DNA from 2 places in the Crenobacter cavernae genome. Region 1 is predicted to be linked to the other one. Evidence: predicted binding sites of a transcription regulator. Region 1 holds the regulator's gene; the other holds the start of a gene.
The links. Region 1 encodes sigma-54, which starts transcription at its own class of promoters, with help from an activator protein. Its sites were predicted from a motif close to CTGGCACGCTTCATGCTT; they were not measured.
Positions count from the first base shown of each region.

Region 1 (11,600 bases):
CAGCTGGCGCTGCAGGTGAACGGTCCGCTCGAAGTCGGCAACCTCGACGTGCTGAAAGTCGAACCGCTGACCTTGACCGCGAGCGCCGCGACGCCGCTGTTGCCGCGCGGCAAGCTGGTGGCCCAGCTCGCCGGCACGCTCGAAGGCAGCCTCGCCTCGTCGGAACTCACGCTGCGCGTCGGCGGCAAGCTCGACGGCTCCGACCTCGCCGCCGACCTGCGCCAGTTCGGCTTCGTCAAGCCGCGCCACGAGCTGATGCTGTCGGTCGGCAAGCTCGACCTCAACCGCTATCTGCCTGAAAACAGCGCGCGGCCAGTCGCGGTGTTCCAGGACAAGCGTCCGCTGTCGCTGGACTGGCTAGACTTTCTGAACGTGTCGGGCCAGTTGTCGGTCGGCGAACTCGCGGTCGGCCGCTTCAAGATCAACGGCGTGTCGGCCAAGGTCGACGCGACGCCGCAGGAGCTGGCCGTCAACGAACTCTCGGCCAACATCTACGAAGGCCAGCTGACCGGCTCGGCCAGCCTGGTGCGCGGCAGCCCTCACCGCCTCGACGTCAACCAGACGCTGAAGGGCATGAGCATCCGTCCGCTGTTGACCGACCTGTTCAACTTCCCGCGCCTGGACGGTCACGGCGACGGCCGCGTCAAGGTGCGCGCTCAGGGCAGCAACTTCGCCGCGTTCAAGGACACCTTGTCCGGCGACGTCGAGATGAGCCTCAACCAGGGCGCGCTGACCGGCATCGACCTCGTCGCCGCGCTGAAGAACCTGCCGCAGGAGCTGAAGGACCTCGGCAGCACGCCGGTCAGCGCCGAGAACAACCAGCGCACCACCTTCTCGACGCTGTCGGCGCGCTTCGCGCTCGAGAACGGCGTCGCGCGCAACCAGAACCTGAAGCTCGCGTCGCAGCTGGTGAACGTGTCCGGCGGCGGCAAACTCGACCTCGTAAAGAGCATCGTCGACTACTCGCTCGACGTCTCGGCCAACCCGCGCGAGTTCGCGCGGCTGAAGGACGTCAGCGTGCCGCTGAAGATCACCGGGCCGATCAATGCGCCGGTCTACGCGCTCGACTTCAACGCGATGGTGAAAGGCAAGAAGACGCAGGGCGAGAAGGAACAGGCGCTGAAGCAGGAATTGAAGAAGCAGATCACCACCATCCTGCCCTGAACGCTTTCGCCCGCATGAAAAAAAGCTCGGCCAACCGTCGAGGGTTGGCCGAGCTTTTTCGTATCCTTCAATTCGCGCCGCTTGCGGGCTACGGCGGCATGACTCAGGCGTCAGGAGGCCGCGCCTTGCGCCTCGGCCACCATCGTCCCAACACGAGGCCCACAACGAATACGGCAGCGAACAGCGTCCCGGCGCCACCGCCCCCCCGGACTGGGCATCCGTGCAGACGGCGGCGGCCAGTTCCGGCACCGTCAGCTGCGTCATTTTCGCAATGTCACCGACGCCGTAAACGCAGATCTCGCCGCTTTACAGCGAACAGAAATGCTCTGCCGGGCATTGCTTCAATATCTTCTGCTCGGCCCCTTCACCGCAGACAGCCCCCGCCCCCTTGAGCACCTTGAGCGTGAGCTCCGGGTGTTTTGTAAGCTGCTCAGGCACGCTCAGCCCCCGTCGCGACGCGGGCGGCCCCGCATTCACTTCATGCTAGCCGCGCCCGACGGGCAGGCAAGACACTCAGCCTTGTAGCAACAGGTTCTCCGCGCTCGCCAGCGCCTCGGGCTCGCCGAACAGGATCAGCACGTCGTCGCGCATCAGCTCGAACTCGTCGCAAAAATCGGTGCGGCGGAAGTTATTGCGGCGCACCGCCTTCAGTTCGACGCCGGCGGTTTCCAGCTTGAGTTGGCCGAGACGCTGGCCGATCGCCGCCGCGCCCTCGGGCAGCACGACGCTGTAGAGGCGCGGCTGCAGGAATTCGTCGAGACCGTCGGTGTCGTCGCTCATGCCGCGGAAGAAGCCGCGAAATAGCGCATAGCGCTCCTCGCGCACCGCGCGGATGCGTTTGATGACCCGGTTCAGCGGAACGCCGACCACCATCAGCGCGTGCGACGCGAGCATCAGGCTGCCTTCCATGATCTCGGCGACGACCTCGTCGGCGCCGGCGCGGCGCAGCACGTCGATGTCGGTGTCGTCGACGGTGCGCACGATCACCGGCAGCCCGGGGCGCTGTGCGTGTACCGCGTCCATGATGCGCAGCGCCGCGTGCGTGTCCGCGAACGAAATCACCAGCGCCTTGGCGCGCATCAGGCCGGCCGCCAGCAGCACTTCCTTCTTGCCGGCGTCGCCGAACACCACCGATTCGCCGGCCTCGCCCGCCTCGCGGATGCGCTCCGGGTCCATGTCGAGCGCGAAGATCGGGATGTCCTCGGCCTCCAAGAGGCGCGCCAGCGCCTGGCCGCTGCGGCCGTAGCCACAGATGATCACGTGCTCGTCCTTCATCATGCTCTCGACCAGGACCTGGTGCAGGCTCGCCGCCTGCAGCGCCCAGTCCTGCTTGATGAGCTTGCGCGTGATCGCGTCGCCGTGCTGGATCAGGAACGGTGCGACCAGCATCGACAACACCACCGCGGCGATCGCCGCCTGCGTGAGCCCGGCCGGCATCAGCCCGAGGTTGGCCGACAGCGCCAACAGCACGAAGCCGAATTCGCCGCCGTGCGCCAGCGCCAGCGCACCGCGCAGACTCTCGTTCGAGCGGTGGCCGAACGCGCGCGCCAGACCGAACACCACGCCGAGCTTGACCGGCACCAGCAGGAACAGGAGCAGCAGCACCTCCTTCCAGCGGTCGACGAACACGGCCAGCTCGAGCCGCATGCCGATGGTGATGAAGAAGAAGCCGAGCAGGATGTCGCGGAACGGACGGATGTCATCCTCGACCTGGTAGCGGTACTCGGTCTCCGAGATCAGCATGCCGGCGACGAAGGCGCCGAGCGCGAGGGACAGCCCCGACAGCTCGGTCAGGTAGGCGACGCCGAGCGTCACCAAGAGCACGTTGATCATAAACAGCTCGCCCGAGCGCTGGCGCGCGACGAGATGGAACCACGGCCTGAGCAGCTTCTGGCCGAAGAACAGCAACAGCGCCATCACCGCCACGATCTTCACACCGGCCAGCCCCAACTCCATCCACAGCCCGTCGCCGCCCGCAGCCAGCGCCGGCAGCAGGATCAAGAGCGGCACGACGGCCAGGTCCTGGAACAGCAACACGCCGATCGCCAGCTGGCCGTGCGCTTGTGCCAGCTCCAGCCGCTCGGCCAACAGCTTGCTGACGATCGCCGTCGACGACAGCGCCAGCGCGCCGCCGATCGCGACGCCGGCCAAGAGATTGCCGGTGATCGCGCCCGCGACACCGACGATCAGCAGCATGGTCACCACCACCTGCGCGAGCCCGACGCCGAACACCAGCCGGCGCATCGCCTGCAATTTGGGTAGCGAGAACTCGAGGCCGATAGTAAACATCATAAACACGATGCCGATCTCGCCGAGGAAGCGGGTCTCCTCACTGTCGGGGATCAGGCTGGCGACGCCGGGTCCGGCCAGAAAGCCGGCCACCAGATAGCCCAGCATGGGCGGCACCTTCAGGCTGCGGCACAGCGTGACCGACAGCACCGCCGCCAACAGCACGACCACGATCGGGGCCAGTGAATGCATGAATGCTCGCTTTCCGGGATGGGGGACAACGACAGGGCGGCCGGTCACTTCAATAAACTCTGTTAAGCAAAAGCCGCACCAGGCCGTCGAGTCACCGGATTATAACCTTGATATACTCTCGCCCTATGGATACCTCCGTGAATCGACAGCGCCTGGAAGCGGCGCGCCAGGTCCTCGCCATCGAAGCCGAGGCGATCTCGCAACTGGCCGAACGGCTCGACGAACATTTCGCCCGGGCGGTCGAAGCCATCCTCGCCTGCAGCGGCCGCGTGGTCGTGATCGGCATCGGCAAGTCCGGCCACATCGGCCGCAAGATCGCCGCCACGCTCGCGTCGACCGGCACGCCGGCCTTCTTCGTCCATCCGGCCGAGGCGGCGCACGGCGACCTCGGCATGATCACCGCCGACGACGTGGTGCTGATGCTGTCCAACTCGGGCGAGAGCGACGAAGTGCTGACCTTGCTGCCGGCCTTGAAACGCAAGGGCCTGACGCTGATCAGCCTGACCGGCCGCCCCGAGTCGACGCTCGCGCGCGAAGCCGACCTGCACCTGAACGCCCAGATCGAGAAGGAGGCCTGCCCGCTCGGCCTCGCGCCGACCGCCAGCACCACCGCGGCCTTGGCGCTCGGCGACGCGCTGGCGGTCACGCTCTTGTCCGAGCGCGGTTTCGCGCCGGAAGACTTCGCGCTGTCGCATCCGGGCGGCAGCCTCGGCCGACGCCTGCTGGTGCACGTGCGCGACGTGATGCACGGCGGCGAAGCGCTGCCGGTGGTCAGAAGCGGTACGTCGCTGAAAGACGCGCTGCTCGAGATGACCAAGAAGGGTCTCGGCATGACCGCGGTGCTCGACGACAAGGACCAGCTCGCCGGCATCTTCACCGACGGCGACCTGAGGCGCACGCTCGACAAGACGCTGGACCTGGCCGGTCTGACCGTCGACGCGGTGATGTTCCGTACGCCGCGCACCGTCAATGAGGCCCGGCTCGCCAGCGAAGCGGCCAAGCTGATGGAAGAACACAAGGTCAACGGGCTGCTGGTGCTCGACGATGCCGGCAAGCTCGTCGGCGCGCTCAATATGCACGACCTCCTCAAGGCCGGGGTCGTTTAAGGAATTCGAATGCAAAGCTTTCAGGAACTGGCGCGGCGCGTGAAGCTGCTGATCATGGACGTCGACGGCGTGCTGACCGACGGAAGCATCTTCATCAGCGCGACCGGCGAGGAACTCAAGGCGTTCAACACGCTCGACGGCCACGGCCTCAAGATGCTGCAGTCGACCGGCGTGAAGCTCGCCATCATCACCGGCCGCGACGCGCCGGGCGTCGCCCACCGCGCGAAGGGGCTCGGCATCGACTACTACTACGCCGGCATCCACGACAAGCGCGCGACCTTGGCCGAGCTGCTGGAAACGACCGGCCTCACCGCCGAGGAATGCGCGTACATCGGCGACGACGTGGTCGACCTGCCGGTGATGATCCGCGTCGGCCTGTCGGTCGCCGTGCCCGAGGCGCCGAGCCTGGTCCTCCAGCACGCGCACTACGTCACCGGCGCATCCGGCGGCGCCGGCGCAGTACGCGAACTGACCGAGCGCATCATGCAGGCGCAGGGCACCTTCGACGCGCTGATGGCGCGCTACCTCGAATGATCCGCCCGCACCGGCTGTTTCCGATCGCGCTCGTCGGCCTGATGGCGATGCTCGCTTTCTGGCTCGACCAGATCTCGCGCTGGAGCCCGTCGGGCAAGGAGCTCGACCCGAGCCGTCCCGAGTACACGGTCGAAGACTTCAGTGCGACGCGCTTTGACGCGCAAGGCCGCATCCAGGAACGCCTCGTCGCCAAACAGGGCTGGCAGTTCCCCAAGCAGCCCGACCTCCACCTGCGCGAGGCCGTGCTCGACAACTACCAGGCCGGCGCGCTCGCCTACCGCGCCGCCGGCGCCATCGCGCGCTACAACCGGCAGGACGGCATCGCCTTTCTCGAACAGAAGGCGCACTTCTTCAAGCCGGGCGTCGCCGGCCAGCCGGACACCCACGTCTACGGCAGCCGGATCACGATCAACACGCGTACGCGCGTCGCCAGCGCCAAGACGCCGGTGGAAATCCACTATGGCGAGTCGATCGCCAACGCCATCGGTTTCGAATACCAGCAGCAGAAGGGCCTGTTGCGGCTCCTCTCCCACGCAAGGGTGAAATATGTACAGTAAGCTTTTGACCGCGGTCCTCGTCGGCCTGGCCACGCTGCCGGCCTGGGCGGAAAAGGCCGACCAGAAGAAGCCGATCGAGATCAGCGCCGACGCCGGCACGCTCGACCAGCTCAAGGGCGTCACCGTCTGGCAGGGCAACGTGATCGTGATCCAGGGCACGCTCAAGGCGACCGCCGACCAGCTGACCGTCACCCGCGACGCGCAGGGCCGCCAGACGCTGCAGGGCATAGGCCGCCCGGCCACCTTCCGCCAGAAACTCGAAGCCCGCCCCGAGTACGTCGAAGGCCAGGGTTCGCGCGTCGACTACACCAGCGCCAGCAACCAGGTCGTGCTCACCGGCAATGCGCGCGTCAAGCGCGGCGCCGACGTCGTCACCGGCGGAGTCATCACCTACAACACCGAGACCGAGGTCTACCAGGTCAGCGGCGGCAGCGTGCAGGGCCCGAACAAGGGTCGCGTCACCGTGATCCTGCAACCGAAGGACGAAGGCCAGAAATGACGCAGAGCCAGCTCACCGTCCGCCACCTGCAGAAACGCTTCAAGAAGCGCGCCGTCGTGCGCGACGTGTCGCTCGACATCGCCAGCGGCGAGGTCGTCGGCCTCTTGGGGCCGAACGGCGCCGGCAAGACGACCAGCTTCTACATGATCGTCGGCCTCGTCGCGGCCGACGGTGGCGAGATCGAACTGGACGGCACTGTCATCACCCGCCTGCCGATCCACAAGCGCGCACGCATGGGGCTCGGCTACCTGCCGCAGGAAGCGTCGATCTTCCGCAGGATGACGGTCGAGGAAAACATCCGCGCCGTGCTCGAGATCGGCGGCCTGAAGGGCGAGAACCTCGATAAGGAGCTCGAACTCCTGCTCGACGACCTCAACATCGCCCACCTTCGCGACACCAACGCGCTGGCGCTGTCCGGCGGCGAACGACGCCGCGTCGAGATCGCGCGCGTGCTCGCCACGCGGCCGCGCTTCATCCTGCTCGACGAACCGTTCGCCGGCGTCGACCCGATCGCGGTGATCGACATCCAGAAGATCATCGCCTTCCTGCGCGAGCGCGGCATCGGCGTCCTGATCACCGACCACAACGTGCGCGAAACGCTGCGCATCTGCGATCGCGCCTATATCATCAGTGAAGGCGCTGTGCTCGCCTCGGGCGAACCGGACACGCTCGTCAACGACGAGAAGGTTCGCGAAGTCTATCTCGGCGAGCACTTCCACCTGTAATGGCCACGCCATGAAGCAGAGCCTCCAGCTCAAGGTCTCGCAACATCTCACCCTCACCCCGCAGCTGCAGCAGTCGATCAAGCTGTTGCAGCTGTCGACGCTCGACCTGCAATCCGAGGTCGAACGGGTGTTGCTCGACAACCCGCTGATCGAACGGATGGACGACGGCCCGAGCGAAGCGTCCGGCGAGGAAAGGTTGGCCGAGCCCGCCGCCGACAACGGCTCGGCCGACGGCGCCGACACGTTGCCGGGCGAGCTGTCCGACTGGGGACGCGGCGCCGCGCGCGGCGACAACGACGACTACGACCCGCTCGCCAACGTCGCCTGCCCGGTGTCGCTGCGCGAACACCTGATCGCCCAGCTCGGCGAAATCGCGATGTCGACGCGCGAACACGGCGTCGTCAGCCTGTTGATCGAAGAGCTCGACGACGACGGTTTCATGCCGCAGCCGCTCGAAGCGGTGCTCGCCGAACTGCCGGCCGAACTCGAACTGACGCTCGAAGAGCTCGAGGACGGTCTCGAACTGCTGCAGGGCTTCGACCCGGCCGGCGTCGGCGCCTTCGACCTGACCGGCTGCCTGCTGCTACAGCTGGCCAGCCTGCCCCGCGTCACGCCGGGGCTTGCGAGCGCACGCACCATCGTCGAGAAGCACCTGACGCTGCTCGGCCAACGCGACTACGGCAAGCTGAAGAAACTGCTCTCGGTCGACGACGCCGAACTGAGACTCGCGCAGCAGCTGATCGCCAGCCTCACCCCGCATCCGGCGGCCAACTTCGGTCGCGACGAGACGCACTACATCGTGCCCGACGTGCTGGTGGTCAAGCGCAAGGGACGCTGGCAGGCCGAGCTCAACCCGGGCGCCGTGCCGCGGCTGCGCGTCAACCCCGGCTACGCCAAATTGGTGTCCGAGGCGCGCGGCGAAAGCGGCGAACTCGCGCCGCGCCTGCAGGAAGCCAAGTGGTTCGTCAAAAACATCCAGCAACGGTTTGACACCATCCTGAAAGTGTCGGAATCTATCGCCAACAGGCAGCAAGCGTTCTTTGAACATGGTGAAGTGGCAATGCGTCCGTTGATACTGCGCGACATTGCCGAAGAACTGGGCCTGCACGAATCCACCATCTCCCGGGTGACCACGCAGAAATACCTCCTCTGCGCGCGCGGGCTCTTCGAACTCAAATATTTCTTCGGCAGTGCGTTGGAAACCGACAGCGGCGGCGAGTGTTCCGCGACCGCGATCAAGGCGCTGATCAAGCAGCTGATCGACGCCGAAGACCGTCAAGCACCGCTCTCCGACAGCAAGCTGGTCGACCTCCTGACAAAACAAGGCATCCAGGTCGCGCGTCGCACCGTGGCCAAGTACCGCGAGGCGATGCAGATCGCGGCGGTCGCCCAGCGCAAGACGCTTTGAAAAAGGCTCTTTAAAACGCCGATTGCTACCCCACCTGTTCTTTGAGGGGTTCCGTCGCCCCGCGATGGAGCCACACAAGAAAACCGCCGGGCCGCCGGGCCCAGGCGTTTGTCACCTAAGGAGTTAGGGTATGAACCTCAAGATCACCGGTCTTCATCTCGAAGTTACTCCGCCGATGCGCGACTACATCGAAAGCAAACTCGAACGCGTGACCCGCCACGTCGACGACGTGATCGACGTCGCCGTGACGCTATCGGTCGACAAGCTTGTGCAGAAGGCGGAGGTGAACGTTCACCTCTCCGGCAAGGATATCCACGTGGAGGCCACCGAAGCCGACATGTATGCAGCCGTCGATGCGCTGATCGACAAACTCGACCGCCAGGTCCTGAAACACAAGGAAAAACGCAACGAGCGCCGCGCGCCGACCCCGGCACCAGCACCGGAAGCGCCGACAGAACAGGCGAACGCCTGAGTGGCGTGATTGTCGAAACGGGAACCTGCGGGTTCCCGTTTTTCATTGACGGCCTTTTGCCAAGACTACGCTTGAGCGTAGAATGGCCGGGTTTTTTCTGTAAGCAAACGCACAGTATGAGCCTGATCGGCAAAATCCTCGCGCCCGACCATGTCCTGATCGACCTGGACGTCGGCAGCAAAAAACGCGTATTCGAACAGGTGGGGCTCCTTGTCGAGAACACCCACGCCATCGCCAGAAGCGAAGTGTTCGACTGCCTGTTCGCCCGGGAAAAACTCGGTTCGACCGGCCTCGGCCAAGGCGTGGCGATTCCGCACGGACGCGCCAAGGGGCTGAAGGAGGCGGTCGGCGTGTTCATCCGCCTGAAGAACCCGATCCCCTTCGACGCGCCCGACGGCAAGCCGGTACAGAGCCTGTTCGTGCTCCTCGTGCCCGAAGAGGCGACCGACCTGCACCTGCAGGTCTTGTCTGAACTCGCACAACGCTTCTCCAGCCGCGCGCTGCGCGAGGCGCTGATCGCCGCGCCCGACCGCGACACCCTCTACCGCCTGCTCACCGAATGGTCCGGCCATGCCTAGCGTCTCCGTTCGCCAGCTCTACCAGGACAACCATCAGAAACTGTTTCTGACCTGGGTCGCCGGCACCGGCGGGTCGGATACGATGATCCGCAACGACGACCAGCGCCCGACCCTCGCCCTCGTCGGCCACCTGAACTTCATCCACCCGAACGCGGTGCAGGTGCTCGGTGTGGCCGAGGTCGACTACCTGGAGAAACTGGAGAACGCCGCCGCGCGCACCGCGCTCGACCAGCTGTTCCACAAGCCGATGGCGGTCGTCATCGTCGCCAACAACCAGGCGGTCCCCAAGCTGCTGCGCGACTACTGCCACACGCACAACGTCCCCTTGATGAGTTCGCGGCTCGAGAGCCCCTACCTGATGGACGTGCTGCGCATCTATCTGGCGCGCGCGCTGGCGACGTCGACGGTGCTGCACGGCGTGTTCCTCGACGTGCTCGAGATCGGCGTGCTGATCATGGGCGACTCGGCGATGGGCAAGAGCGAACTCGCGCTGGAACTGATCTCGCGCGGCCACGGTCTGGTCGCCGACGACGCGGTCGAACTCTACCGCATCGGCCCGGAGACGCTCGAAGGCCGCTGCCCGCCGCTGTTGCGCGACTTCCTCGAAGTGCGCGGCCTCGGCATCCTGAACATCCGCACCATCTTCGGCGAGACCGCGGTCCGCCCGAAGAAGGTGCTCAAGCTCATCATCCACCTCGTCAAGGCCAACGACCAGGCGATGCAGGCGCTCGACCGCCTCAACATCCAGTCGGAGACGCAGGAGATCCTCGGCGTGAAGGTGCGCAAGGTGATCCTGCCGGTCGCGGCCGGCCGCAACCTGGCCGTGCTCGTCGAGGCGGCGGTGCGCAACTACATCCTGCAACTGAGGGGCATCGACAGCACGCGCGAATTCATCGAGCGTCACACCAACTTCCTCAGGGATCAGGAACATGCAGCTGATCCTGATTAGCGGCCTGTCCGGCTCGGGCAAGTCGGTCGCCCTGAAGGCGCTCGAAGACGCCGGCTACGCGTCGGTCGACAACCTGCCGGCGACGCTGCTCTCGAAGCTGATCGCGCTCTACCGCGAACAGGGTCACGAGCGCATCGCGATCAGCGTCGACACGCGCGGCGGCCCGACGCTCGCCGCGCTGCCCGGCGCGATGAAGGAGTTGTCCGACGCCGACGTCGACGTGCGCCTGCTCTACTTCGAAGCCAAGCCCGACACGCTGGTCAAGCGCTTCTCGGAGACGCGCCGCCGCCACCCGCTGTCGGGGCCGGGCCTCACCGTCGAGGAATGCATCCGCCAGGAACAGGAGATGTTGGCCGAGGTCAAGGCGCTCGGCTACCCGATCGACACCAGCGAACTGTCGGCCAACCGTCTGAGGACCTGGATCAAGGCGCTGGTCGGCGCCGAGGCCGGCCGACTGACGGTAGTGTTCGAATCGTTCGGCTTCAAGCACGGTGTGCCGCTCGACGCCGACCTGGTGTTCGACGCGCGCTGCCTGCCCAATCCCTTCTACGATCCGCGTCTGCGTCCCCTGACCGGTCTCGACCAGGCTATCGTCGACTTCTTCCTGCAGGAATCGTCGGTCGCCGAGATGATCCACGACATCCGCCGCTTCCTCGACAAGTGGCTGCCGGCCTACCGCCAGGAAAACCGCAGCTACCTGACCGTCGCCGTCGGCTGCACCGGCGGCCAGCACCGCTCGGTCTTCGTCATCGAAGCGCTGGCGCGCGCCTTCGCCGGCGAGCAGGTGCTGATCCGCCACCGCGAGCTGCCCGAGACGCGATGACGCGCTGGCTGCGGCCGGGCGACTGGCTGGTGCTGTCGCTCCTGGCCGCAGCAAGCGCCTACCTCGCCGTCACGCTGTGGAGCGGCGGCCACGCGCGCACCGTCCTCATCAAGCGCCACGGCGAGCTTTTCCGCGAAGCCAGCCTCCTGCACGACCAGATCGTCGCCGTACCCGGTCCGCTCGGCGTCACCGAGGTCGAGATCGCCGGCGGCCGCACCCGCATCCGCAGCGATCCCAGCCCGCGCCAGTACTGCGTGAAACAGGGCTGGCTGACGCGCGCCGGCCAAGTGGCGATCTGCCTGCC
Region 1 covers NZ_CP031337.1:355,497-367,096, forward strand. The annotation lists gene DWG20_RS01600 (AsmA family protein) at 1-1,164, shown strand, start outside; gene DWG20_RS01610 (monovalent cation:proton antiporter family protein) at 1,678-3,645, opposite strand; gene DWG20_RS01615 (KpsF/GutQ family sugar-phosphate isomerase) at 3,771-4,751, shown strand; gene DWG20_RS01620 (KdsC family phosphatase) at 4,761-5,285, shown strand; gene lptC (LPS export ABC transporter periplasmic protein LptC) at 5,282-5,842, shown strand; gene lptA (lipopolysaccharide transport periplasmic protein LptA) at 5,832-6,341, shown strand; gene lptB (LPS export ABC transporter ATP-binding protein) at 6,338-7,066, shown strand; gene DWG20_RS01640 (RNA polymerase factor sigma-54) at 7,077-8,474, shown strand; gene hpf (ribosome hibernation-promoting factor, HPF/YfiA family) at 8,605-8,946, shown strand; gene ptsN (PTS IIA-like nitrogen regulatory protein PtsN) at 9,063-9,524, shown strand; gene hprK (HPr(Ser) kinase/phosphatase) at 9,517-10,473, shown strand; gene rapZ (RNase adapter RapZ) at 10,454-11,296, shown strand; gene DWG20_RS01665 (NusG domain II-containing protein) at 11,293-11,600, shown strand, end outside.

Region 2 (11,600 bases), 1.5 Mb from region 1:
GGCGTGCGCGGTCATCACGATCACCGGCAGGTTCGGGCAGACGGCCTTCACTTCGGCCAGAAACGCCAGGCCGTCGAGGCCGGGCATGCGGATGTCGCTGACGATCACGCGCGGCGTGACGCGCGCCAGCGCCGACAGCGCGTCGTCGGCGTTGGCGTAGCTTTGGTATTCGATGCCGGCGCGGGCGAGGGCTTTCTCCAGCACCCAGCGGATGGCCTTGTCGTCGTCGATGATCCAGACTGGAGCGGTCATGCGCGTCGTCCTTTAAGAAGACCGCTCAGCTTTCGCGGCTGAACGGCAAGAGTACGGTGAAAGTGGTCTGTCCCGGGCGCGACTCGAACTCGATCGCGCCACCGTGCTGGTGGACGAAGGCCTGCGCGAGCGTCAGCCCGAGGCCGGTGCCTTCGGCGCGGCCGGTGACCAGCGGGTAGAAGATGTGGTCGCGGATCTCGTCGGGGATGCCCGGGCCGTTGTCGACGATCTGCAGCTTCAGCGCTAGTGCGTGACGCTTGCGCGCGAGCGTGACCTGGCGTGCGACGCGCGTGCGCAGCACGATCTCGCCTTCGCCCTTCATCGCCTGCATCGCGTTCTTGGTGATGTTGAGCACGATCTGGATCAGCTGGCTCTTGTCGGCGATCAACAGTGGCAGGCTGACGTCGTAATCGCGGCGCACGACGAGGCCCTTCGGCGTCTCGGCGAGCAGGATGCTGCGCACGCGTTCGAGCACTTCGTGGATATTGATTTCTGAAAGCACGTGGCGCTGGTTCGGCATCAGCATGCGGTCGACCAGGCTCTGCAGGCGCAGTGCCTCTTCCTTGATCACCGCGGTGTACTCCTTGAGCTCCGGCCGGTCGGCGATCTCGTGTTCGAGCAATTGCGCCGCGCCGCGGATGCCGCCGAGCGGGTTCTTGATCTCGTGCGCGAGGTTGCGGATCAGTTCGCGGTTCGCCTGTTGCAGGAGCAGCAGGCGCTCCTCGTTGGCGATCTTCAGCTGCTGGTCGAGCGCGCGCATCTCGAGCAGCGCGAGCGCTTCGTCTCCCTCGAGCGGGGTGACGGTCAGCGCGACGTGCAACACGCTTTCCTGGTGCGCGAGGCCTAGCGCGAGGTCGTGTTCGATGAAGCTGGCGTGTTGCCTGAGCGTGGTGGCGACCGCCAGCGCGAGCGCTTCACTGTCGCGGAACAAGGTGGCGATGCGCTGGCGCGTCAGTTCGCGCCGCCCGAGCGCGAGCAGGTTTTCGCACGCCGGGTTGACGAACTGCACGGCGCCGTCGGCGTCGACGACCATGACCGGGGTGTCGAGCAATTCCAGGCCGGCAAAACGGGAGGGGTTCATGGCGATGCACACCTTCGGGGCGATACCGAAACAAAAGCAAGCGACGCGCCAGCGGGGATTAGGGATTACCCGTGACGGATTCCCCGCGCCGCGTACAAAAAAAGCCGAGTCGCCGGCGTTCGCAGCGGGTCTCGGCCCATTCCGGTGCCGTATGCAGACCGGTGTGCACGATTATGCACCGATTGGGTGCGTCAACTTATTGTTGGCCGAGTTCCTTCCTGATCGCGGCGACGTTCTTCTCGCGGTCGGTCACCGCGTCCTTCAGCTTCTGCACGCGGTCGAGGTACTTCTGGTAGTTCTTCTCGTTGCCGTTGCGCGTCGCCTCGCCGTCGGTCAGCGCCTTACGGGCATCGGCGAGCGCCTTCTGTTCGTTGCCCAGTTCGTCTTCGAGGATCTTGCGCCGGCCGGCGTCGCGCTGCTTCTGCGTGTCGGCGCTGACCTGCGGGTAGGCGCCACCGCCAGCCGAGCCCGCCGGGCGAGGCGTGCTGCTGGCGGAGCCGCCACTGCTACTGCTGCGCGGGGAGACCGCTGCCGGTTCGCCCGACGGGCGATAGCTGGATAGCGGCGCGAGGTCGACGCGCTGGCTGCCCCTCATCGGGACGTTGGTATAGGTGATGCGGCCGTTGGCATCGACGTATTTGTACACCGCAGCCTGGGTCGTGCCGCTGAGTAAAACCGCCAATACGAGGACGAGAGCTTTCATCGGGGTCCACTGGGGGAAGAGGGCTGGAAGGTCTGGAGCACGGTTGCCGCGTTTGCAAGCCGGCAGCCCTTTATGATAAGCAAAAGCATCGTGACCGTCATGCTTGGCGGACGAGCGCTCAAGAAAAAACCCGCCACACGGGCGGGTTTTCGATGATCGCAGGGCAGTGCAGGACCGCCCCGACGCCGATCAGGCGCTGTAGCTCTGTTCGAACTCCACCGGGTGCGGAATCATGCGCAGACGGTCCACTTCCTGCATCTTCAGCTCGAGGTAGGCGTCGATCCAGTCGTTGCTGAACACGCCGCCGCGGGTCAGGAACTCGCGGTCCGTGTCGAGGGCGGCTAGCGCTTCGTCGAGCGACGCGCAGACGGTCGGGATCAGCTTGTCCTCTTCCGGCGGCAGGTCGTACAGGTTCTTGTCGGCCGCGTCGCCCGGGTGGATCTTGTTCTGGATGCCGTCAAGGCCGGCCATCAACAGCGCGGCGAAGCACAGGTACGGGTTGGCCAGCGGATCCGGGAAGCGCGCCTCGATGCGGCGGCCTTTCGGGCTCGCCACGTGCGGGATGCGGATCGAGGCCGAACGGTTCTTCGCCGAGTAGGCCAGTTTCGTCGGGGCTTCGTAGTGCGGCACGAGGCGCTTGTACGAGTTGGTGCCCGGGTTGGTGATCGCGTTCAGCGCCTTGGCGTGCTTGATGATGCCGCCGATGTAGTACAGCGCGGTCTCGGACAGGCCGCCGTAGCCGTCGCCGGCGAACAGGTTCTGGCCGTCTTTCCAGATCGACTGGTGCACGTGCATGCCGGAGCCGTTGTCACCGAAGATCGGCTTCGGCATGAAGGTCGCGGTCTTGCCGTAGCTGTGCGCGACGTTGTGCACGACGTACTTCAGGATCTGGGTCCAGTCGGCGCGTTCGGTCAGCGTGCTGAAGCGGGTGCCGATCTCGTTCTGGCCGGCGGTCGCCACTTCATGGTGGTGCACTTCGACCGGCACGCCCAGTTCTTCCAGCACCAGCACCATGGCCGAGCGGATGTCCTGGAACGAGTCGACCGGTGGGACCGGGAAGTAGCCGCCCTTGACGCCCGGACGGTGGCCGGTGTTGCCGCCTTCGTACTCCTTGGACGACGACCACGCCGCTTCTTCGGCGTTGATCTTCACGAAGCAGCCGGACATGTCCTGGCCCCAGGTGATGGAGTCGAAGATGAAGAATTCGGGTTCCGGGCCGAAGAAGGCGGTGTCGCCGACGCCGGACGCCTTCAGGTAAGCTTCGGCGCGCTTGGCGACCGAGCGCGGGCAGCGGTCGTAGCCCTTGCCGTCGGCCGGGTCGACCACGTCGCAGGTCATGAACACGGTCGGCTCGTCGAAGAACGGGTCGATCTTGACGGAGGCCGGGTCGGCCATGAGCAGCATGTCGGAAGCCTGGATGCCTTTCCAGCCGGCGATGGACGAGCCGTCGAAAGCATGACCGTTTTCGAACCACTCTTCCGGCTCGGACAGTAGCACGTGAGCCGGGATGGTCACGTGCTGTTCCTTGCCGCGGGTGTCGGTAAAGCGCAGGTCAACGAATTTGACGTCATTGTCCTGGATCAGTTTTACAACGTCTGCAACCGCCATGTGTGTCTCCTAAGGCCTTCTGCAATAGATTGCATTGATATGGTGAAATCCGGTACGCCGAGATCAAAGCATGAAGCGTGCCAGGTCTGTGCGGGCCGGAAAATGCGATGGTGCCGGCGCTCTTTGCGCCTGCCTTGCCCGGTTTTGGTGCATGAAAAGCGTACTTGCACTGTGTTGGTGCATTTAGCCTTGCGTCTGCCCCCTCCCGGTGCGCGGCCCACAGTGTTATAACGCATTTAGGCCGGGGTGGGTTTGATATTTATGTGCCGCGGCAAGGAGAGATCACGATGAGTCAAAGCAAGGAAATTCTCGGCGTCGCGCACCAGCGCGCGCTCGACAATGCGCTGCCGTATTCCGGCGCGGTGACCCCGGAAGAGGCGGCGCGCCTGATGGGCGAATTGCCTAACGTGGTGCTGGTCGATGTCAGGAGCGCCGCCGAATGGCAGTTCGTCGGCACGGTGCCGGGCTCGGTGCGTATCGAACTGAAGACCTGGCCGGGTATGCAGCCGAACCCGCACTTTCTCGCGCAACTGAAGGAGCAGGTCAGCGCCGAGGCACTGGTGCTGTTCATGTGCCGCAGTGGCGTGCGTTCCGACGAGGCGGCGCGCATCGCGACCGGCGCCGGTTATAGCGAGGTGTACAACGTGCTCGAAGGTTTCGAGGGCGACAAGGACGCCGCCGGACATCGCGGCACCGTCGGCGGCTGGAAAGGACACGGCCTGCCCTGGGTGCAGTCCTGATCCGCGCGGGCTCGGCCAGGCTGATGGACGTTGCCAAGCCTGGCCGAGCCCTTGCTGCGTTGCGACATCCGGGCCGGCGACGGCTTGCATCGCGCCGCGCATCAAGGCAAAGTTCTACCATCGGCGGCGCCGTCACGCGGCCCGCGCCATGCATTTGCCTATAGGGATAAGTTTTCCATGACCGACCGTTATGCCGTGATCGGCAACCCGATCGCCCACAGCCAATCGCCGTTCATCCACGCCGAGTTCGCCAAGGCGACCGGCGAGGACATCGCTTACGAGCGCCTGTTCGCCGAACTCGACAAGTTCAAGGTCGTGGTCGACGAGTTCGTCGCCGCCGGCGCGAAGGGGCTGAACATCACGCTGCCGTTCAAGGGCGACGCCTTCCGCTACGCCGACGAGCTGACCGAGCGCGCGCGCGCGGCCGAGGCGGTCAACACGCTGACCTTCAAGGACGGCAAGGCCTACGGCGACAACACCGACGGCGTCGGCCTCACGCGCGACATCGCCGAGAACCTCGACTTCCCGATCAAGGGCCAGCGCGTGCTGATCCTCGGCGCCGGCGGCGCGGTGCGCGGCGTGCTGGTGCCGCTGCTCGAGCAGAAACCGTCGGCGCTGACCATCGCCAACCGCACGCTGATCAAGGCCGAGGCGCTCGCGCACCAGTTCGGCCAATTCGGCCCGATCGAAGCGGTCGGCTACGAGGCGCTCGCCGGCCGTACCTTCGACATCATCATCAACGCGACCTCGTCGAGCCTGTCGAACGACCTGCCGCCGATCCCGCGCGGCGTGTTCACCCCGCGCACGCTCGCCTACGACATGGTGTACAGCAAGGGTCTGACGCCCTTCCTCGCGCGCGCGCAGTCCGAAAACGCCGGCATGCTGGCCGATGGGCTGGGCATGCTGGTCGAGCAGGCGGCCGAGTCGTTCCGCATCTGGCGCGGCGTGCAGCCGGAAACGCGCGCGGTGACCAATCTGCTCAGGGATCTCTTGGCCTGACCCATGCGCCTTCTGCTTAAAATCGGGGCGGCCCTGTTGGCCGCCCTTGTTTTGTACAACCTGTGGATCTTCGGCCACATCGTCTACTGGCGTTCCAGCAACCCGTCGGCCAGCGCCTTCATGAACGAGCAGCTCGCCCGGCTGCAGGAAGACGACCCTGACGCCGAACTGCGCCATAAATGGGTGCCTTACGAACGGATCTCGGCCAACCTCAAGCGCGCGATCGTCGCGTCGGAAGACGCGAAGTTCGTCGACCACGAGGGTTTCGACTGGAACGGCATCGAGGCGGCGTTCGAGAAGAACATGAAGCAGGGCAAGATCGTCGCCGGCGGCTCGACCATCAGTCAGCAGCTGGCGAAGAACCTGTTCCTGTCGAGTCGCAAGACGCCGTGGCGCAAGCTCGAGGAGGCGGCGATCACCGTGATGCTCGAGGCGGTGCTCGACAAGCGGCGCATCTTCGAGATCTATCTGAACGTGATCGAGTGGGGCAACGGCGTTTTCGGCGCCGAGGCGGCCAGCCGTCACTACTTCGGCGGTTCCGCCGCGCGGCTCGCGCCGGCGCAGGCGGCCAAGCTCGCCGCGATGGTGCCCAACCCGCGCTTCTACGACGAACACCGCAACGCGCGGGGGCTGGCGAAGAAGTCGCGCATCATCCAGCGCCGCATGCGTTTCGCCGACGTGCCCTGACTAGACGGCCGTTACCGGCGGTAACGCCTTGTCCGGGATTTGCTTTTTGCGCCCCCGTCCGCCTGTCTGGCGGGCGGGGGTGTTCGTATGATAAAATCAACTGTTTTCTGTTTTTGGCCGCATAAAGCGGTTTAAATCATGGACTTGCCCAGTTATCCCTTAACCGAATCCCGCAATTCAGCTTCAACCCTATCCTGATTCCCGCCCGTTGACCGTGCGCGCCTAGCGTTCCACCGCCGACCGGCGGAAGGAGGCGTGCATGACCGTAGTAGAAAAAAAAACCACCGATCGTCTGCAAGACAACCTGGTTCAGGTCCAGCGCCTGATCGAGCGCCAGCGCCTGGTCGAAGGCCTGGTGCACCGCCAGGAGATGCCCAAGCACGATCTCGTCGAATCGATCGTCCACAAGCAGAACCTGGCCGAGCTCCAGCACAAGCTCGACGCGCAGCACCCGGCCGACATCGCCTACATCCTCGAGGCCTTGCCGCCCGAAGACCGCCTGCTGGTCTGGGAGCTGGTCAAGGCCGAGCGCGACGGCGAGATCCTGCTCGAAGTGTCCGACGCGGTCCGAGAAACGCTGATCGAGTCGATGGACCCGCACGAGCTGGTCGCCGCCGCCGAACAGCTTGACGCCGACGAGCTGGCCGACCTCGCGCCCGACCTGCCGCGCCAGGTCGTCTACGAGGTGATGGGCGCGCTCGACGCCGAAGAGCGTCAGCAGCTGCAGTCGGCGCTGTCCTACCGCGACGACCAGGTCGGCGCGCTGATGGACTTCGACATCGTGAAGATCCGCGCCGACGTGACGTGCGAGGTCGTGCTGCGCTACCTGCGCCGCTTCGACGAATTGCCTGAGCAGACCGACAAGGTGTTCGTGATCGACGACGAGGGCGTGCTCAAGGGCGTGCTGCCGATCCGCAAACTGCTGGTGTCCGACCCCGAGGCGCTGGTCGAGGACGTGATGGCGACCGAGGTCGTCGCCTTTCACCCCGACGAAGACGCCGAAGACGCGGCGCTCGCGTTCGAGCGTTACGACCTCGTGACCGCGCCGGTGGTCGACGCGAGCGGCAAGCTGATCGGCCGGCTGACCGTCGACGAGATGGTCGACGTGATCCGCGAGGAATCCGAGAGCGACATGCTCAATCTGGCGGGCCTGAAGGAAGAGGAAGACCTGTTCGCGCCGGTGATCGACTCGGTGAAGAACCGCTGGGCGTGGCTGGCGATCAACCTCGTCACCGCCTTCATCGCGTCGCGCGTGATCGGCGCGTTCGAGGGGTCGATCGAGAAGATCGTCGCGCTCGCCGCGCTGATGCCGATCGTCGCCGGTATCGGCGGCAACTCGGGCAACCAGAGCACGACGATGATCGTGCGCGCGCTGGCGATGGGCCAGGTACAGGCGAGCCAGGCGCTGCGCCTGTGGCGCAAGGAACTCGGCGTCGGCATCATCAACGGCCTGGTGTGGGGCGGCGTGCTCGGCTTGCTCGCGTGGTGGCTGTACGGCAACTTCGCGCTCGGCCTGGTGATGACGACGGCGATGACGCTGAACCTGATCCTGGCCGCGACCATAGGTGTGTTCACCCCGCTGACCATGACGCGGCTCGGCCGCGACCCGGCGGTCGGCTCGAGCGTGATGATCACCGCCTGCACCGATTCGGGCGGCTTCTTCATCTTCCTCGGCCTCGCCACCATCTTCCTTCTTTAAAGACCATGGCCAGTTTCGATTCCCTGCTGCGCGACGCCGGTCTGCCCCGGCTGGAGGCGCGCCTCCTGCTCGAGGCCGCGTCGGGGTTGACGCGTGCGCAACTGATCGCCCGCGGCGATGCCGAGGCGCCGGCCGACGTCGCCGCGGCATTCCGGACGTTGGCCGAGGCCCGCCTGCGCGGCGAGCCGATCGCCTACCTCGTCGGCGAGCGCGAATTCTACGGCCGGCCGTTCCGCGTCGCGCCCGGCGTGCTGATCCCGCGCCCCGAGACCGAACATCTGGTCGAGGCGGCGCTGGCGCGCGTCGGCAGAGACCGCCGGTGCAAGGCGGTCGACCTCGGCACCGGCAGCGGCATCGTCGCCGTCACGCTGGCGCTCGAGGCGCCGGCCTGGCGGGTGAGCGCGGGCGACGTTTCGCCCGCCGCGCTGGCGATCGCGCGCGACAACGCCGCGCGGCTCTTAGCGCCGGTGCAGTTTTTTGAAGGCAGCTGGTACGAGGCCTTGCCGACGGGCGAGCGCTACGACCTGATCGTCTCCAACCCGCCGTATATCGCGGCCGGCGACGAGCACCTCGACCAGGGCGACCTGCGCTTCGAGCCGCGCGGCGCGCTGACCGACGAGGCCGACGGCCTCGTCTGCCTGCGCGCGCTGGCCGATGGCGCGGTCGAACGGCTGCTGCCCGGCGGCTGGCTGATGGTCGAGCACGGCTACGACCAGGGCGACGCGGTGCAGGCGCTGTTCGTCGCGGCGGGGCTGGCTTCGGTGCAAACGTTGGCCGACCTCGCCGGGCTCGACCGCGTCACGCTCGGCCAACGTGGCGAGTCCTGATGCCCGGCCCGCTTCCCGATACTCCGCCGGCTGAAAACGCGTTGCGCGTCCCCGGCTGGCCGTTCTGGCTGGCGCTGCCCGCTTTCGTCGTCTTCCTGTTCTGGCCCGACGCCAACCGTGCGCTGTTCCTCGCCGCCAACCATGCGGGCGCCGCGCTGCCGGCTCTGTTCTGGCTCGGTCTGTCGGTGCTCGGCGAGTGGCCGGTGGTCGCCGCGCTGGTCTCGGTCTGGGCCGCGCGAAAGCCGGCGCGCTGGCCGGTGGCGCTGTTCGCCACGCTGCTGGCGTTGCTGGCGTCGACGGCCTTGAAGATGCTGTTCGCCGCGGCGCGCCCGCCGCTGATGCTCGCGGCCGACAACTTCTACCTGCTCGGCGCGATGCCGCACGGCGATTCCTTCCCCTCCGGCCACGCGACGGCCGCCGCCCTGATGGCAACCTTGCTGGGCGTGGGGCTGCGGCGCAGGGCGCGCGCGCTATGGTTGACGCTGGCGCTGGCGATCATGCTGTCGCGGCTGGCGGTCGGCGTGCACTGGCCGCTCGACCTGCTCGCCGGCGGGCTGCTCGGCTGGGCGTGCGCGCAAGGCTCGCTCACCTATCTGGGTGAATTGCGGCCGGGGGCGTGGCGATTGAATTTGGTAGCGACGGCTATCGTGCTGGCTTATGCAGCGGGGCTGCTGTCGCAGCCGAGCCTGGGAGGCGAGGGCGTCTGGCGCGTGCTGGTGGTGTCGGCGGCCGCAGCGGGTCTGGTCGCGTCGCGGCTTCGCGAGCGCGCTGCCGGACGGCGGATATAAAAAAGGGCTGGCCTCGGCCAACCCTTGCAGCGTTCTTTACGCTTGCGGCTTAGTGGTGATGACCGTGTTCGCCGTGGGCGTGGCCGTGCGTCACTTCGTCGGCGCTGGCTTCGCGCACTTCGGCGACGGTCGCCTTGAAGCGGATCGCCTGGCCGGCCAGCGGGTGGTTGGCGTCGACTACGGCCTTGCCGTCGGCGATGTCGGTCACGCGGAACAGCAGCACTTCGCCGGTTTCCGGATCGTCGGCTTCGAACATCATGCCGACTTCGATGTCGGCCGGGAACACGTCGAGCGGCTCGACGCGGACCAACTCTTCTTCCTGTTCGCCAAACGCGTCGTCGGCTTGCAGGGTGACGTCGATGGTCTCGCCCACAGCCTTGCCCTGCAGTGCCTCTTCCACGAGCGGGAAGATGCCGTCGTAGCCGCCGTGCAGGTAGCTGATCGGCTCTTCGGTCTTGTCGATCAGGTTGTTTTCCCCGTCGAACATTTCATAGTGCAGGGTCACAACGGTATTTTTGGCAATTTGCATGAGTGAGCTTTCCGTGAAAAATCGAACCAAAGGCGCTGGGCGGCACCGGCGTGCCAGGCACGCGACCGCCGGCCTGCTTGGCGCGCGCTAAAGGCGCTGCCTCCATTGTAAACCATCGCTTGCTACGCTACCGAGAAAAGCCATGAACCCCAATCCGTTGCTGGGCGGTCTGACGCCGCAACAATTCCTCGCCGACTACTGGCATAAAAAGCCGCTGTTGATCCGCGGCGCGCTGAAGGACGTCGGCCCCGAGGTCGACTTAGCCTGGCTGTCCCGTCTCGCCCAGCAAGACGATGTCGAGTCGCGCCTGATCGAGTGCAAGAACGGGCGATGGAACATCGAGCGCGGCCCGTTCCGCCCGGGACGGCTGCGCAGGCTGCCCGAGACCGACTGGACCCTGCTGGTGCAGAACGTCAACCACCACCTGCCGCATATCGCCGACATCCTGTGGCGCTTCGACTTCATCCCCTACGCGCGGCTCGACGACCTGATGATCAGCTACGCGCCGCCGGGCGGCACCGTCGGCCCACACTTCGATTCCTACGACGTGTTCCTGCTGCAGGTCGGCGGCCCGAAGCGCTGGCAGATCGCCGCGCAGGACGACATGGAACTCGTCGAGGGGGCGCCGCTGAAGGTCCTCAAGGACTTCAAGGCCGAGGAGGAATACATCCTCGAACACGGCGACATGCTCTATCTGCCGCCGCGCTATGCGCACTACGGCGTCGCGCTCGAACCGGGCATGACCTATTCGGTCGGCTTCAGGGCGCCGAGCGCGCAGGAGCTCGCCACGCAGTTCCTCGTCTACCTGCAGGACCATCTGTGCCTCGAAGGCATGTACGCCGACCCCGGCCTCGCGTGGCAGGCCGAGCCGGCGAAAATCGGCGAGTCCATGGTCGACCAGGTGCTGGACACGCTCAAGCGCATCGACTGGAAGCGCGAGGACGTGGCCGATTTCCTCGGGCACTACCTGACCGACCCGAAGGCGCACGTGTTCTTCGACGGTGCCGAAGACGAGCTCGACGCGGAGGCTTTCGCCGAGGCCGCGCGCGGGCGCGGTATAAGTCTCGATCTGAAGAGTCTTATCCTGTACCGCGATGGTGCGTTCTACTGCAACGGTGAAAAGCTGGAAGTTGAAGACGATGACGTTGCGCTGTGGCAACAGCTTGCAAATCGGCGTTGCATCGATGGTGACGCGCTCAGCGAGTCGATGCTGGAAATGTTGTATGAAGGTTGGCAGATAGGTTATTGGCATTTGCAGGGAGCTGTAGCACAATAGCGACGAAACCGATTCGTGTTCGAAAAAGCCGTGTTGCAATCTGTAAGGAAGCGACGGTAAGCCTCGCCTTTCCGGGCTTTGTTGCGATGCAGCAACCGAACAGGGGAATGTCGCTTTTTTATGGCTTGCCCCCTGCACAGGGTTTTTTTTCGTGCTACAATCCTGCGCACTGATGGTTTTGTGCCGTCGCTCACATTAAAATGGCGCGGCATCGCTAAGACGTCTCGTTCACCTTCAACACACTTCTATAGGTATAGAAAAATGAAACAGTCGCTCCTCGTTGCTGCCCTGCTGGCCGTTGCCCTGTCCGCTTGCGGCAAAAAAGAAGAAGCCGCTCCGGCTGAAGCTTCCGCTCCGGCCGTTGAGGCTTCCGCTCCGGCAATGGAAGCTTCGGCTCCGGCTGCTGACGCT
Region 2 covers NZ_CP031337.1:1,822,141-1,833,740, forward strand. The annotation lists gene ntrC (nitrogen regulation protein NR(I)) at 1-252, opposite strand, end outside; gene glnL (nitrogen regulation protein NR(II)) at 278-1,333, opposite strand; gene DWG20_RS08820 (DUF4124 domain-containing protein) at 1,530-2,036, opposite strand; gene glnA (type I glutamate--ammonia ligase) at 2,226-3,644, opposite strand; gene DWG20_RS08830 (rhodanese-like domain-containing protein) at 3,932-4,384, shown strand; gene aroE (shikimate dehydrogenase) at 4,562-5,383, shown strand; gene mtgA (monofunctional biosynthetic peptidoglycan transglycosylase) at 5,387-6,070, shown strand; gene mgtE (magnesium transporter) at 6,330-7,769, shown strand; gene prmC (peptide chain release factor N(5)-glutamine methyltransferase) at 7,775-8,596, shown strand; gene DWG20_RS08855 (phosphatase PAP2 family protein) at 8,596-9,384, shown strand; gene DWG20_RS08860 (FKBP-type peptidyl-prolyl cis-trans isomerase) at 9,434-9,913, opposite strand; gene DWG20_RS08865 (cupin domain-containing protein) at 10,056-11,189, shown strand.
Region 2: glnL (nitrogen regulation protein NR(II)) is a predicted target of sigma-54. The motif match lies at 1,368-1,385, and genes of this name have one in related genera.